Linked DNA regions of Planctopirus limnophila DSM 3776. The protein of the gene in region 1 binds, or shares a complex with, the protein of each later gene. Links are inferred from orthologs where the notes say so. Each region holds a gene or a part of one and is shown in the gene's direction. Other genes may lie near its edges. The genes, in order: fliM, PLIM_RS14755 and fliG.

Region 1 (5,152 bases):
GGAGGGCGGGCATCAACATTTCGAGCGCGCCGGTGGCGTCCATCTCTTCGCGGATGATGGCTTCAATTTTGCGGATCGAACGCCAGCCCAGCGGCAAATAGGTGTAAGCACCGGCCATCAATTGACGCACATAGCCGGCACGCAGCATGAGCTGGTGGCTGGGAATTTCGGCATCAGAAGGATTTTCTTTGAGCGTGGGAATGAAAGACTGTGACCAGCGCACGAGTAACATCCTTGAAATATGGCAGATAGCAACCGGGCTTAACGTGAATGGCGAGCAGGGATTGTAAAGAAGAGACGATGCTCTTGAAAGCGAGGTTCGTTCGCAGGCATCAGCAGCGCTGGCTCCTGTCGGGAGTTTGGCTTGCGTTTTTTCACGACACTCTTCGCTCTGAGTTTCGAGTTAAGGAATTGACCAGAAACGCCGGAATTGACCGATTCCCCTGTTTCCGGGATGATTCCCATTGAACTTTGAGCGAACTTGAACCTGCCACCCTGATTTCGCGTCTGGCCTGAATTCTCGATTCATCAGGCAATGAACAGGTTCTGGGCAGGAATTCCAAGACCACCTCGATTGTTGAACTCCGGTATTCGTTTGGGAAATTTGTCGCGATGTCCTGGCAAGCGTACTCACAAGATATTGGTCAAGCGGCACGAAATGCTTCCGTGGCATTGCGGAATGTTTCCCCGGCCCGCAAGACTCAAGGTGTGCTGGCCATTGCCAGAGCCTTGCGCAGCCAGTCGGCGGCGATTCTCGCTGCGAATGCGAAAGATATCGAAGCAGCCCCCGGCTTTGGACTGAACTCGGCGGCGATTGATCGACTGCGACTTTCGACAGACCGCATTGAGGCGATGGCGCGGGCCGTCGAAGAAGTAGCCGCACTCCCTGATCCTGTGGGAGCTGTCATTGATGGTTCGATTCGGCCAAACGGGCTGCAGGTGCAGCGAATTCGAGTTCCACTGGGTGTCGTACTGTTCATTTACGAATCCCGTCCGAATGTGACCACAGACGCTGCCGCCTTATGCCTCAAGAGCGGGAATGCGGTGATTTTACGGGGTGGCAAAGAGGCCATGCACTCGAACATGTGCCTGGGTGAAATTGTGCAGGGGGCTGTGGCTGAAGCGGGTTTACCCCCTGCCCTTGTCCAGATTGTCAATACACCAGCCCGGGAAGTGGTCGGAGAACTGCTGCGACTGAACACTTTGATTGATGTGGTGATCCCGCGTGGTGGGAAGTCGCTGATTGAGCGGGTGATGTCAGAAGCGACGATGCCGGTCATTAAACATTACGACGGCGTTTGCCATGTCTATATCGACGCGAGTGCTGATCTGGATATGGCCAGCCGGATTCTGGAAAACAGCAAATGCCAGCGAACCGGGGTCTGCAATGCGGCTGAATGTGTGCTGGTGCATGCAGCGATTGCCGAAAAGTTTCTGCCCCGACTGGGCGAAATCATGTCCCGGCGCGGGCTCCAGGTGCGTGGCTGCTCGAAAACTTGCTCTTTATTACCAGAAGCTCAAGCAGCCGAGGAAAACGATTACCGCACAGAGTATCTGGACATGATCATCTCCTGCAAAGTCGTCGATGCTCTCGAGCAGGCGATAGGACACATTGAGACATATGGTTCACACCATACCGACTGCATTATTACCGATGATTACTCTGCTGCTCAGCAGTTTGTGCAGGAGGTCGATTCTGCGGCTGTCATGGTCAATGCCAGTACGCGGTTCAATGATGGGGGAGAACTGGGCCTGGGAGCAGAAATTGGCATCAGCACTGATAAGTTTCATGCCCGTGGCCCTTGTGGACTGACTGAATTGACGAGTTACAAGTATGTTGTTCGTGGGGCTGGGCAAATCCGTGGCTAAACCAGAGAGAATGCCTTACCAGTTGTCAGCAGGGATGAGAGACGAGCAGCGTATTGGCAGTGATCTGAGCTAAACAAAGAATTTCGACTGAGTTCATTTCGACGGAATTTATCTCGACAGGGAAGTGGAGAGACAACATGGCCGATGTACTCAGCCAGTCGGAAGTAGAGACACTGCTGGCAGCACTCGATCCGGCTCCACGCAGTAATGCTGGTTCTGCCATGAGCGGCCCGGCACCCAGTTCGACACCAGTCCGTCGGCGAGAAAATGGGCCGCAGATCAGTGTTTACGATTTCAAGCGTCCCGAGCGCGTCAGTAAAGAACAGATGCGTGCCTTTCAGGCATTGCACGAAGGTTTCAGCCGGGAGTTTGGCGCTGCACTTTCGGGGATGCTGCGAGCGATTGTCGAAGTCAAACTGATCAGCGTGGATCAATTAACGTACAGCGAGTTTGTCTTCAGCCTGGAGAACCCCACCTGCTTCAACCTCCTCGAATCGAAAGGTCTTGAAGGACATCTGATCCTGGATTTGAGTCCTTCGATCATTTTTCCGATTGTGGATCGTCTCTTAGGTGGTGGGAAAGAAAGCATCCCGAGCATTCCCAGTCGGCCGCTCACTGAGATTGAACTGCAACTGGTGTCGCGGATCACATTACTGGTGATCAATGGGCTTGAAAACGCATGGCATAACGTGTGCAGCCTGGGCCTGAAGGTAACTCAGATCGAGAGTAACCCTCAACTGGTGCAGATTGTGCCACCGAACGAAGTGATTGTGCTGGTCAGTTTTGAGATCACGATGGGTGAAGTCCGCGGCATCATGAACCTGTGTATTCCATTCAATACGATCGAGCCACTTTCCGGAAAACTCTCGTCGGACACATGGTCGGCTTATCAGAAGAAGGGGCTTGATCCCAAACAGCGAGTGATTCTGGAAGACGGGCTTTCCAAGGCCGCCGTCAAAATGATTGTGAATCTGGCACACACTCGACTCACAGCGCGAGACCTGGCTCATCTGGCTGTGGGAGATGTGATCATGACTGAACACCCCAAAGAAGATGGGTTGGAAGTGGTGGTCGAGGGCTGCCCGATGTTTATGGCGAAACCCGGTGCCGTCAAAGGGAAAAAGGCCATTCGCGTCACGGGAATGGTGGCCCACAGCCGGGATATTCTGCGCGAAAAGCTGCAAGCGGCCGCAGAATCATCGACCACTAAAACGGCGCCAGCTGTCACTGAACCGAAAACCAATCCACCCAAGCCCCGGACCTAACTGACATTTGTGGTGCAAGTTCCCCAATGCACGTCATGCCATCAAATACATTAACGAGTATTGATTTGTATCCACCGCCGGATATGCTGAACGTGACTAACTGATCCACCGAAAATAGATGTCAAAAAAACTTCAATTTGCGGCAACTTGTTGACTCAGTACGATTTCCGGTATAAATCAGTTGAGACAAGGTGCAGTCGAGAAGGGCAATTGCTTGCCAGACGCCACCTCACGGCTGATTCCATGCAGTTTGCGGCCATTGGATATTTGAGATAACTTCTTTCCTTACTGGAGATTACGGCAATCGAAACGACGCATCGTATTAATGATCAGATTCGACTTTCCCCAATTCGGGTGGTTGATCACGAAGGGAAAATGTTAGGAGTGATCCCCACCTCGGAAGCCATGCGTGTGGCGCTCGAAGTTGGCATGGATCTCGTTGAGGTCGCTCCTGGCGAGCGCCCTCCGGTCTGCCGAATCATGGATTACGGCAAGTTCAAGTATGAACAGAAGAAAAAACACGCAAATTCGGCCAAGCAGCATCAGGTGCAGATTAAGGAAATCCGTCTCCGCCCCAAAACTGGTGAACACGACATCGAGTTTAAGGTGAAGCAGGCGAAGGAATTTCTGTCGCAAAAAGACAAAGTGAAGCTGAATATCATCTTTCGTGGTCGTGAAAATGCGCATCACGATCGCGGTAAAGAAATTCTCGCGAACATTATCCAGCAGTTGGCAGAGCACTGTAAAGTTGAGCAAATGCCCAAACTGGAAGGTGGACGCAACATGATTGCCGTACTGGCTCCCAAGACATAACACGTTGACTTAACAGCAGATGCAAACAGTCGAATTGCATCACAAACGTGATTATTCTGAGAGATCACCGGCTCACTTCGCCTGCTTTCCATCCATCGGCTCATTCATCATTCTGCGTTCTTGAGTGATTGAGCGCGATCGCTGGAAATTTACCGGGCCACTGAACTATACTCCCCGTTCCTGAATTGATGGCTTTTGATCAGAGGAACAGATCCTTTGATGAAAGACTTTGTTGAGCCGCAGCAATTTCACTGCATTTCACGACAGACAGTCTGCCGACATGTTGGCAGCCAAAGTTGAGAAGAGTTATGACTAAGCAAAAGACCCACAAGGGAATGCTCAAGCGGTTCAAAGTCACAGCAAGTGGCAAGGCCAAGCACCGGAGTGCATACCGCGGGCACCTTTTGTCTCACAAAAGTGGCAATCGTAAGCGTCACCTCCGTCTTGATAACGTGGTGACAGGCCCGAATGCCAAGAATATTATTGAAGGTCTCCGGCCAATTCTCTAATCGACAGGCCTATTTTTTAATGACCACTGTGGCTGGGAACGCGTTCATATCGTTTGTTCTTTGCTGATCAACGATCACACGAATACCGCCCTTTGAAGTTTACGACAGGTTATTATGCGTATCAGTTTTGCAGTTGCCCGCCATAAATCTCACAAACGGCTTTTCCGCGAAGCTCGCGGTCAGGTTGGTGGTCGTAGTAAGCAGATTCGTCTGGTGAAAGAAACAGTGGTTCGTAACCGCTGCTTCGCCTTCCGTGACCGGCGCGCCCGCAAGCGTGACTTCCGCTCGTTGTGGATCACTCGTATTACAGCCGCTGCTCAAATGCGTGGTCTGTCTTACAGCCGATTCATCAACGGAATGGATCTTGCAGGGATCAAGCTCAATCGCAAGTCCCTCAGCGAGCTGGCAATTCATCACCCAGCCGTATTCGACGAAGTGGCCAACCTCGTGAAGGCTGCACTGCAAAAGAACAATGTCAATTTTGGTCGCAAGCTGGCTGCTGTCTAATCATTTGTTTCCTGAATGCTGCCTTTCAGGCGATTCAGGAAGTTAAGGATATGGTTCTGGCGATGGGAGATCGCCCAGTCTTCAAATGTTTGAAGAGTCTCTCTGGGGGCGTGGAGTATCCACAGCCCCCTTTTCTTTTATATGAAGCTCCTCTGTACGCTGAATTTTCAGGACAATTGACTCACCGAT
Region 2 (4,955 bases), 460 kb from region 1 along the record:
GGAAAAAGTGAAACTCCCGATCCATTTCGTTTTCACGAAATCGTGGGAGTCTCTGATTGAGCGATGAAACTCAACGTAACAGTCAGTCTGGGTGTTGGCCAGAATTCCCTCAAGTGGAAAGAACCCCGGCAGTTATCTTAAGGCTTCGTCAATCCTTCGCGAATGGCAAACCGCGCCAGTTCCACCCGGTCATGAATTCCCAACTTGTGCATAATTCTGTATTTATGGCTGTCCACTGATTTTTGTGAAAGATGCATCAGGCGGGCAATCTCTTTCACGCTGGCGCCATTCGCCAGATGCCGCAGAACTTCCAACTGACGCCCCGTCAAGCCTGTCAGCGGCGTATCTGCCGGGAGTGAAAACCGGCGGGAAACAGGATCCTGTGCCAGCCTCTGCCGGATCTCCGGAGAAAAGCTCATCTCACCATCAATCGCCCGAAGAATTGCCTGGCGGATAGCGCTGACTGGCTCTCCCTTGAGCAGATACCCAAAGCATCCAGGCTTCAGGGCCCTCGATAGAAGCACATCACTCGCGTAACCAGAAAGGTATATCACGCGAACGCTATGTGCTTTTGTGCGCAAGGTTTCGGCCACATCGAAGACGCTTCGACCCGGCAGCTCCACATCCATGACCACGACATCAGGCTGTATCTGTGCAATTTCCAGCAGCGCCTGTTCAGTGTTGGTCGCTTTTCCGACGACTTCAAACTGACTGTCAGCCGTCAGATAAGCTGAAAGACAATCGAGAATCATCTGATGATCATCAACCAGATAGACACGCACCAGACGATTCCCCACTCGATGGGGCCTGACGGAAGTTCGGGTTTCCTGCTTATCTGTGACATCCTTCAGGGCTGTCTCTGTGACCATCCCTAGGGATTCAGCATGATCTGTCACCGCTTGGACGCCAGTGACTGTTGAGGAAGCAGAATGACTCGTCGTCGGAAACGAAATACCCGGGAAAGACAGCGGTGTGTGAGGCAACATCACCATAATAAAGTCTCGCGATAGTTAGACATGTGGCCCGTCATGATTCCCTGGCTGGCTGCGAGATGGTTAGCCCCGCCCAGGAAACTATTTCAAACATTTGCACGACCGCATTGAGCATGCGGCAGACAAAACTCCTCTTGAAGTGGCAGTGAACAATCAGCATTGCCCACTTTCAGAAAACCATCTCACACCCTCGACTCAATCCATCAGAAGCAAGTGGGTAATGATCATTTCCAAGCTTGTTAAGCAATTGTGTTCACTGCAGGTAGAAACACTTATGAATGGAGGCTCATTCACAAAACTTCAGTTCGCGGCGAAAGCAACATCGCCGCTAATCTATCAACTTCTGCATAAGTTCCAGTCGATATTTTCGCTCCCATAGAAAAATGAGGCTAACACCTCATGCCATGGGGAGATTGACGAACACTCATCGTATTTTCACCACATGTGCAGCGCCCGAGATGTCACTGTTACATCCTCTCCAACAGGCGGCTTTCGAGCACTTCCTCTGACCAAAAAGCCTGGAACTGAAAATCACGCGCTGCCTGCCAACCTTTGACTGCGCTAGGCAACTCGAGTGGTTCGAAACCCCCTCTCGACGAGGCAAAACCCGTCTGGCCTCAGTGATAAACCTCGTTACCTCTTTGGCGTGCTTCAGAAAAACTCCTCGTTCTCTCGCAAAAAAACGATCCATCGTTGCATTTTTGCAGCACCTCCAAATTCCTGAACTAAGTTTGCTCTGTCGTACCTGTCGGGGCCAGGCCCCATCTACGAGGAGACTTTGCATGTCTGCAGTCGTCACTGCTTCCGCCACATCCCGTATGACTGCCGAATACGTCAATCCTGTGATTGCCGCCACGCGCACCGTTTTCTCGACGATGCTCAATGCGACAGCCACACGCACCGGTCTCTCACTCCGGTCAGACCCGTCAGAAGTCAGCCAACCTTCCAGTGGTGTCAGTGCTGTCATTGGCCTGTCTGGTCAGGCAGCAGGAACTCTGGTGCTCAATCTCACCAGTTCCACAGCCATCGAAATTCTACACCGTCTCGTCGGAGCAGAAGTCACTCAAGTCAACGCCGAAGTCTGCGATGCCGTCGGTGAAGTCACTAACATGATCGCCGGCCACGCCAAAGCCCAACTCGCCAAGTATTCGTTACTGATCAGCATTCCGAATGTTGTCTCAGGCGATGACCATACTGTTCATTTTCCGTCCAACGTCATCCCGATGGTTCTCTCATTCGATTCCGATCTGGGGCCATTCACCATCGAAGTTGGTTTCTCAAATCTTCCCGTAAAGTAAACCATGAATTCAGCAGGCGACACTCAACCTGCCAGCTAATCATCAACGCCATTGACACCATGTGACCATCAGTAGACGTAACCATCGATTGAGGTTCTGCCTCGACGAGATTCAAGCACCAGACAATTTGCCCGTTAAACAGACTCCTCTAAGGATCATCTGATGAAAGTTTTGCTCGTTGACGACTCAGGCACCATGCGGACCATCCAGAAGCGCTGCCTCAATAAGCTCAATGTAAACGACATTGTCGAAGCCGAAGACGGTGTGCAGGCCCTGGCCGCCTTCGAGGCGCACACCTTCGACATCGTGCTCAGCGACTGGAACATGCCCAATATGGATGGTCTCACTCTTCTGAAAGAGATCCGCCAGCGAAACACGACGATCCCGATCATCATGATCACCACCGAAGCCGAACGCGCTCGTGTGGTGCTCGCCATTCAAGCCGGTGTTTCCGATTACCTCGTCAAGCCGTTCACTCCGGATGGCCTGCGCGACAAACTCGAACGCTGGGTTGGTTGCCACGTCTAACTCGAATGATTTTGCCAGGCGAGGAGACTTCCCGCCGCATGTTAGCTCCTCTTCAAATGATCTTTACGATCTGCCAGATTCGTTTCCTGATCAATCATCAGGATCTGCCACTGGCGGGCTTTCAATTCCGGTTCTCGATTTGCCACAGGTCCCAACATGATTCCCGTTGAACGTATCTGGAATTCTGCTCAACTCCCCACTCTCCCGGCTGTCGCTGTCCGATTGCTCGAAATCGTGCGTGATCCAGAGTCAGAAATTCGAGATGTCGTCGAAACCATCAAACTCGATCCCGCCATCAGTGCCAAACTGGTTAAAGCCGCCAATGCCAGCTATTTCGGTGTGCGTAGCGAAGTCAAAGCCATGGATCGCGCTGTTTCCATCCTGGGAACAACCGTCGCCACCTCTTTAGCACTCAGCTTCTCTCTCACAGATGAATCTCTCCAGACTGGCCCCAAAGCCGAACATTATCGCAACTTCTGGGTTCACTCCGTCGTTCAGGCTGCCACTGCCGAACTGATTGGCCAGAAACTTGAACCCGCACAACGCGGAGAATACTTCCTCACCGGCCTGCTGCTCGAACTGGGCCGGCTCGCCATGCTCAAAACTATTCCCAACGAGTACATTCCTGTTCTGGAAGAAGCCAAACTTCCCGGAACGACTCTATCGCAACTCGAAGAAGCTCGTCTGGGGTTCACACACGTCCAGATCGCTCAGCAGATGATGACACTCTGGAAGCTGCCCGAAGGCATTATCCATGCAGCTGCCTTTCATCATGCTCCCCTCGAAAAAGTCCTCGAACTGGGCACCGATCCCAACGCCCGGCTGCTGAACGCCATGGCGTTCAGTGCCGCCGCCGCCGATTATTTCTGCACGGCCAATAAAGGTCTCGCACTCCACAGCCTCCGCGAAATCTCCAGCCATTGCCTGGAGATGACAGAAGACGACCTGGTTGTCTTCCTCAGTAACATTGAAGAACGCTGCCGACAGGCCGCCGAACTCTTCAACGTCAGTCTCTCTCATCTGCAAAACTCTGCCGACCTGATGATTCAGGCCAACGAACAACTCGTACAACTCGCTTTGCGTGAACATGTCGCCAGCACCCAGGCCTCCATCCGGCAGCATGTCGCCGAGCAGGAGAAGCGCGAACTCGAAACGCGTAATCGCGAATTGCAGCAGCAGGCGCTGCATGATCCGCTCACCGGCGTCCATAACCGCAAATTCTTCGATGAAGTTCTCCTTCGAGAAGTTCATCGCTGTGTGCGGGCTGCCCAGCCGCTGGCTGTCATCTTTATCGATGTCGATCATTTCAAGAACGTGAACGATACTTTTGGTCACCAGTTTGGTGATCAGGTTCTCAAGCGTGTGGCCCAGATCTTCTCCGAAACCGTTCGCGTCGCCGATACACTCGCTCGCTTTGGTGGCGAAGAATTTGTTGTCCTGGTCAGCCAGCCTTCCGAAAAAGGTGTCGAACGACTGGCCGAGCGTATTCGCGAGAACGTCGAAAAAGAGGCGTTCCGCTTCGGCTCCACACCTGTCAAAATCACAGTCAGTGTGGGTGCTGCCATTGCCATTCCTCGTCGAGGCGAAACCGGTATTGGTGACCGCCTGATTGCCGTTGCCGATGAATGTCTCTACGAAGCCAAACGCAATGGACGCAATCGCACGATTCTTCGTCACGTCATGGATGAACGCGACCGCCAGCTCCAGCAACTCATTACTCAGACACGTTTCAGCCGCTGGCTCGTCCAGCAGAGATTGCTCGATGTCCCGTCGATCTCTCGTGTCCTGCTCGATTGCCAGACTCCACATGTCCAGTGCGGCGAACTTGCCGTGCGGATGGGCTATCTTGACATTGCCGAACTGCACAGCATTCTCAAACATCAGGAAGTTACGGGCGATCGGTTCTGTGCCGTCGCTGTGAGACTCGGCTTGATGACCGCGACAGAAACCGTCTTCGTACTGGCGACGCAGCAGGAAGATCCACGAACGGTCATGGGTGCTCTGGTTCGCACGGGCCTCTTATCACCCGACGTCGCTTCTGGTGCTCTGGAAGACTACACACGTATGATCGCCCCACCTGCTAAACACCGGGTGATGGCCTTCGCGTGAATCTCGCCGTATACCACTATGAACTCTT
Region 3 (5,137 bases), 750 kb from region 1 along the record:
CACGGACAGAATTCACTCAAGAGCACGGAATCTGCTGCAAGATGGTTTTTTCGTCAACCACAATTTCCTGAAAAATTCGAACCCGCGCGGTTTCTCTCAAGTCTTTCTCACTCGGCTGAGTGAATCGCTGAAATCCGATCTCGACAGAACTGGGCTCGATTCGGTACACCACGCGATGACCGCCTGCAATTCCCGCCTCCTGGCAATCGCCTGCTCCTCTCTATTTCCAACGTGCCCTTCCTTCCTACAGCACGATTTTTCCTATGAATTTCCTTCAATCACTGCAGCAGCAGTTCAGTTCACTGTGGAGTTCGATGAACTCGGCACAGCGAATTTCGCTCATCGTTGCGCCCCTGATTCTGCTGGCCGGTTTTGGTTTTCTTTACTGGTCGAACAACACGTCTGGGATGGTCGCACTCTCGTGGGGCAAAGTCTTTACCACCGAAGAACTGATTGCCGCCGAACATGCTCTGATGGAAGCTGGCCTCACAGATTTTCAGAGACAGGGCCGCATGCTGCTGGTTCCAGCGGCTGAAAAAGACCGCTACAACGCGGCGTTGCTCGAATTCGATGCCATGCCCGAAGATCTCGGGTCTCAGCTACTCAAGCATTATGAATCGCTGAGCCCGTTCATCACGGAAAAGCAGCGTCATGAAATGCGCGAAGCGATGCTGCTGAAAGAAGTCGCTCAGACGCTCAAGGCGATTCCCAATGTAGAAGATGCCCGCGTCGTGATTGCCAATCCCAATCGAAGAAACTCATGGAGCCAGAAGGGAACTGTCACCGCCAACGTGACGATCACTCCCAAAAAAGGACGCGAGCTTTCGACCCGGCTGGTGGCTTCAATCCGGGCAGCGGTCGCCAGCATGGTTCCAGATCTGAAGACCTCCGATGTGACGGTGTTCGATCCCGTGAATGAAGTGACATATGCCGGTGATGCAGCGGACGATCCTCTCAGCAGCCAACTGGTTCAGAGAATTCGCGAACTGACGAAACAGTACGAATCGCAGATCTCGAAAAGCCTGTCTTACATTCCAGGTGTGAATGTGACTGTGCATGTTGATATCGAGAACCTGAAATCATCGGTCATTCGGACTCAGCAGATCGATCCCAAGAAATCGGCTCCTGTGATTTCCAATGAGTTCACTGTCAACGATACACAAACCCAGAGGGCACCGCGTGGTGAACCCGGGCAGGTGGCCAATCGTCCTGCCAGTGTGGGTGGCAGTGCCGGCAGTGACCGCAATCGCCAGATGACAGAATCCGATAACCGGGTTGTGAATGGTGTGAGTTTTGAGATCAGCGAAAAGCAGCTTCTGGCGGCCATGCCCAAAGCCGTGCAGGTGAGCATCAGTGTGCCGCGAGATTACTACCGCGGGATTGCTGCCCAGCGTACTGCCGCCGGTGAGAAGGATCCGGCACTGACGGAGATCCCGGCCATTGAAAAAGAAGTGCTCGCCTCAGTCTCAAAAAGCGTCAACCGCCTGATCCCGGCGGATTCTCCCGATGATGCCATTGTTGTCAGTACCGTTGATACACTCGCAAAGGAACTTCCGACAGTCACCATCCCGTGGACTGAAACCGCGTGGCAATTCTTCCGTGAATATGGCAGCACGATGGCTCTGGGAGCTTTTGCGATCTATGTGGCCATGATGCTGCGGAAATCGATGGGAAGCCTGGCTCAGGCCAATGCCTCGCCCGGTGATAGCCGTACCGATAATGCAAATGGCATGAATCCTTTGAATCCCTCAGGTGGCCCGGAAGCTGCCATGGCGATGAATGCACTTCAGGGTGCCAGTGCCGCTTTACCCCCCAAACCTGCCACGCGGCGTGATCAGTTACAGGCGATTGTTCGCGATAATCCGGAAGCAACGGCAGCCCTTTTAGGAAAATGGATTCAGGCTGCTAAATAGCTATTTCGTGTTTCTGTTCGATTCAGCTCTCGTCATCCAGTTCACAAGGTCACCACATAATGGACGCCATACGCAAAGCTGCCATTCTGCTGCTCAGCATGGAAAAGCCATTGGCTGCCGAGGTACTCGCCAGCATGACCCGTGAACAAGTCGAGCGTGTGACTCTGGAAATTGCGAAGGTTGATGATGTCACTCGCGAACAGCAGGAAAGTGTTTTTGATGAGTTCTTTCAGGGTGTCAATGAGCTCACACCAATTGAACGGGGTGGCTTAGGCGCTGCCAACGAACTGCTCGAACAATCGCTGGGGAAAGAACATGCCGGGCAGATTCTCGAAAACGTCCGGCAATCGATGAACTCAGTTCCGTTCTCTTTTCTGCATAAAGTGGGTGCGGAGAACTTGCTGACGTTTATCTCGGAAGAGCATCCACAGACGATTGCACTGATCATGTCTCACCTGCCGGCGGCCCTGGCGGCAGAAGTTCTCAGTGGTTTGCCATCACTCCGGCAACTGGAAGTGATCCGTCGCATTGCGGGGATGGAGCAAACCAGTCCGGAAGTGATTGCCACGATCGAGAAGTCGTTGCAGAGCCGCATGACGAGCATGTTCAACCAGCAATTGGAAAATGCCGGGGGTGTGCCAATGGTGGCCCAGATCTTGAACGTGACTGACCGGATGACGAACAAAGGGATTCTGGAAAGCCTCGATCAGGAAGACAGTGAACTGGCCGACGAAATCCGCCGACTGATGTTCGTCTTCGATGACCTGCTCAAGCTTGACAACAAGTCGATTCAGGCACTGCTCAAAGAAGTGGATAACAGTCAGTGGGCTCTGGCACTCAAGGGAGCTTCCGAAGAAATCAAACAGAAGATCTTCGGTAACCTCTCTCAACGGGCGGCAGAAATGCTCAAGGAAGAAATTGAGTATCTGGGTGCTGTGCGACTTTCTGATGTGGAACAGATGCAGCAGCAGATTGTCGATGCTGTGCGGCGATTGGAAGACGCGGGTGAAATCGTAGTCGCAGCCGGCGGCGGAGAACAGTTTGTGAGTTAGTGACGTTTGGTATTGGGTGTTTGGTATTTGAATGTCTAACACCCAACACCAAACACCGAATACCTAAGGCCCTTACATGTCCACCAGTTCCCGAGTTCTGAAAGCCGGCATGGCTCCTGGCAGCCAGGGCCCCGTCGTCTTCAATTACGACGACCTTCAGGCTCAAGGTGAGAGCTATCTGGCCCGTGTGCGGGAACAAGCGGCCAAGATGATTGATGACGCTCGGAAGCAGGCCGATGAGCTGGTGAAAAACGCTCACTCGAAGGCAGAACAAGCCGGGTATCAGGCTGGCCAGGCAATGGCGATGCGCGAGATGGATCAGCGCCTGCAGTCGAACGTCAACCATCAGGTCAACCAGCGAATTGGTCAATTGCTCCCTGCCCTGGAGCAGGTTTCTCGACAGATCGAACAATTGAAAGCCGACTGGATCGCCCGCTGGGAGACTTTGGCAGTTGAGCTTTCGCTCGCGATTGCTGAGCGGCTGATGGGGCAGAAAATTGCGGCCGACCCGGAAGCAGTGAAGCCCATGATTCAGAGTGCGCTCGAACTGGCCTCGCGAGAAGAGATTGTCCTGGCAATTCATCCCACCGATTGGGAAGTCCTGGGGCATGATGAGGGGCTGCGTCTACTGGCTTCAATGGCGGGTTGCGGCGAAGTTTCGATTCAACACGATGCGTCGCTTTCACGCGGAAGCTGCGTCGTTACAACTCGCCATGGCGAAATCGATGCCCGTCTGGAAACGATGCTCGACCGCATGACGAGCGAACTTTTAGGTACAGCCCATCGACTGCTCCCACACCAGCAGGCCGCCAGCAGCACATCGAATTCGGGAACCTCGCCATGACCACACTTGTCGAACATGCCCGACAAGTTCTGCCTTTGGGCCTGACTGGTCGCATTGACCGGGTGGTGGGGCTCACAGCTGCCGTCGTCGGTTTTCCAGCTCCATTAGGATCACGCTGTGCGATTGATCGCGATCATGGCTTTCCCATTGAAGCCGATGTTGTGGGCTTTCGTGGCGATGAAACATTACTCATGCCATTAGGCGAACTCACTGGCGTTCGCCGGGGTGCACGAGTGCGGCTCGTGGAATCTGTGCCCTGTGTGAATGTGGGTGCTGGGCTGCTGGGGCGCATTATTGGCAGCCGCGGAGAGTTCCTCGATGAAGGATCGAAGCCACTTCTGGCGCATCGAGCTGATCTGCATGGCAAACCACCGGGGCCACTGGAAAGACCACGCATTGCCAAGATCTGGCAGACGGGAGTCAGAGCGATTGATAGTCTGCTGACATTGGGCGAGGGCCAGCGGATGGGGATCTTTGCTGGCAGTGGTGTCGGCAAAAGTACGCTATTGGGGCAGATTGCCAGGCATAGTTCAGCGGATATCAACGTCGTCGCACTGATTGGTGAACGAGGCCGTGAAGTGCGTGAGTTTCTCGATCGCGACCTGGGACCGGAAGGACTGAAACGAAGTGTGGTGATTGTCGCCACAGGTGATGAACCGGCCATTTTGCGACTACGGGCCGCATGGATGGCGACCGCGATTGCCGAACATTTCCGCGATCTGGGCCAGCATGTCGTGCTGATGATGGATAGCGTCACCCGTTTTGCGCTGGCTCAGCGAGAAATTGGCTTAGCGGCGGGCGAACCTCCCGCAACGCGTGGCTATCCACCCAGTGTGTTCGCTTTGTTGCCTCGCTTACTCGAACGCAGTGGCTGCTCGCCAGCAGGAAGTATTACCGGATTGTACACAGTGCTGGTCGATGGTGACGACACGAATGAGCCCATTTCGGATACTGTCCGCGGGATTCTTGACGGGCATATTGTGCTCTCGCGAAAGCTGGCTCAACAGGGGCAGTTCCCGGCGATTGATGTCCTGCAGAGTATTTCGCGATCGATGAACGACATTACGACGACCGAACATCGCCAGTGGGCCCTGACTGTTCGTCAGCTGCTGTCATCCTACCAGCAGAACGAAGATCTCATCTCAATTGGCGCCTATCAGAATGGCTCGAACGCTCTCATTGATTCGGCGATTCAAGCAAGGCCGCAAATTCTTGGATATCTGGGGCAGAAACCTCAGGAACAGACCACTTTCCTCGAAAGCCTATCGATGCTCGAACGACTGGCGCGATTAAAAGATCTCCTGGCCCGCAAACCGGCACCGACTTAA

The links.
Region 2: the proteins of fliM (region 1) and PLIM_RS14755 are in contact, whole or in part, in a crystal structure (PDB 4IGA), measured with the Thermotoga maritima proteins. The link is inferred for Planctopirus limnophila DSM 3776 from one-to-one orthologs. Residues at the interface, in WP_004081085.1 of Thermotoga maritima: Asp3, Val4, Leu5, Gln7, Ile10, Asn11, Leu13, Ile14, Leu17, Met18; in WP_004081049.1 of Thermotoga maritima: Ala83, Gly85, Gln86, Gln87, Val90, Ile91, Ile94, Lys99, Asp100, Phe101, Ile102, Val103, Arg110.
Region 3: the proteins of fliM (region 1) and fliG are in contact, whole or in part, in a crystal structure (PDB 4QRM), measured with the Thermotoga maritima proteins. The link is inferred for Planctopirus limnophila DSM 3776 from one-to-one orthologs. Residues at the interface, in WP_004081085.1 of Thermotoga maritima: Tyr124, Leu127, Asp128, Ile130, Met131, Gly132, Gly133, Pro134, Glu136, Pro139, Arg141, Thr144, Glu145, Ile146, Glu147, Ser149, Ile150, Lys153; in WP_004082903.1 of Thermotoga maritima: Phe122, Ser125, Glu126, His127, Pro128, Gln129, Thr130, Val133, Glu157, Arg161, Leu164, Leu165, Arg167, Ser169, Glu171, Val172, Glu175, Ile176, Asn179, Lys182.

Annotation. Positions count from the first base shown.
Region 1 is NC_014148.1:3,258,102-3,263,253, forward strand. What follows is about bases 1,074-4,070. They hold fliM (flagellar motor switch protein FliM), read left to right. Parts: upstream 1,074-2,006; coding sequence 2,007-3,134; downstream 3,135-4,070. Other genes in these bases: PLIM_RS12880 (glutamate-5-semialdehyde dehydrogenase), read left to right, coding at 1,074-1,869; infC (translation initiation factor IF-3), read left to right, coding at 3,438-3,947. Outside these bases: PLIM_RS12870 (proline--tRNA ligase), read right to left, coding at 1-223; more of PLIM_RS12880, read left to right, coding at 613-1,073; rpmI (50S ribosomal protein L35), read left to right, coding at 4,256-4,456; rplT (50S ribosomal protein L20), read left to right, coding at 4,571-4,963. UniProt on the Bacillus subtilis protein: One of the proteins that forms a switch complex that is proposed to be located at the base of the basal body.
Region 2 is NC_014148.1:3,721,426-3,726,380, reverse strand. Bases 1,336-4,135 are described here. They hold PLIM_RS14755 (response regulator), read left to right. Parts: upstream 1,336-2,452; coding sequence 2,453-2,818; downstream 2,819-4,135. Other genes in these bases: PLIM_RS14750 (sensor domain-containing diguanylate cyclase), read left to right, coding at 2,975-4,135; PLIM_RS14760 (chemotaxis protein CheX), read left to right, coding at 1,775-2,290. In the rest of the region: PLIM_RS14770 (response regulator), read right to left, coding at 138-869; more of PLIM_RS14750, read left to right, coding at 4,136-4,927. UniProt on the Bacillus subtilis protein: Involved in the transmission of sensory signals from the chemoreceptors to the flagellar motors.
Region 3 is NC_014148.1:4,008,006-4,013,142, forward strand. The notes cover bases 987-3,968. They hold fliG (flagellar motor switch protein FliG), read left to right. Parts: upstream 987-1,972; coding sequence 1,973-2,965; downstream 2,966-3,968. Other genes in these bases: PLIM_RS15890 (hypothetical protein), read left to right, coding at 987-1,913; PLIM_RS15900 (FliH/SctL family protein), read left to right, coding at 3,042-3,809; PLIM_RS15905 (FliI/YscN family ATPase), read left to right, coding at 3,806-3,968. Outside these bases: more of PLIM_RS15890, read left to right, coding at 264-986; more of PLIM_RS15905, read left to right, coding at 3,969-5,137. UniProt on the Bacillus subtilis protein: One of the proteins that forms a switch complex that is proposed to be located at the base of the basal body.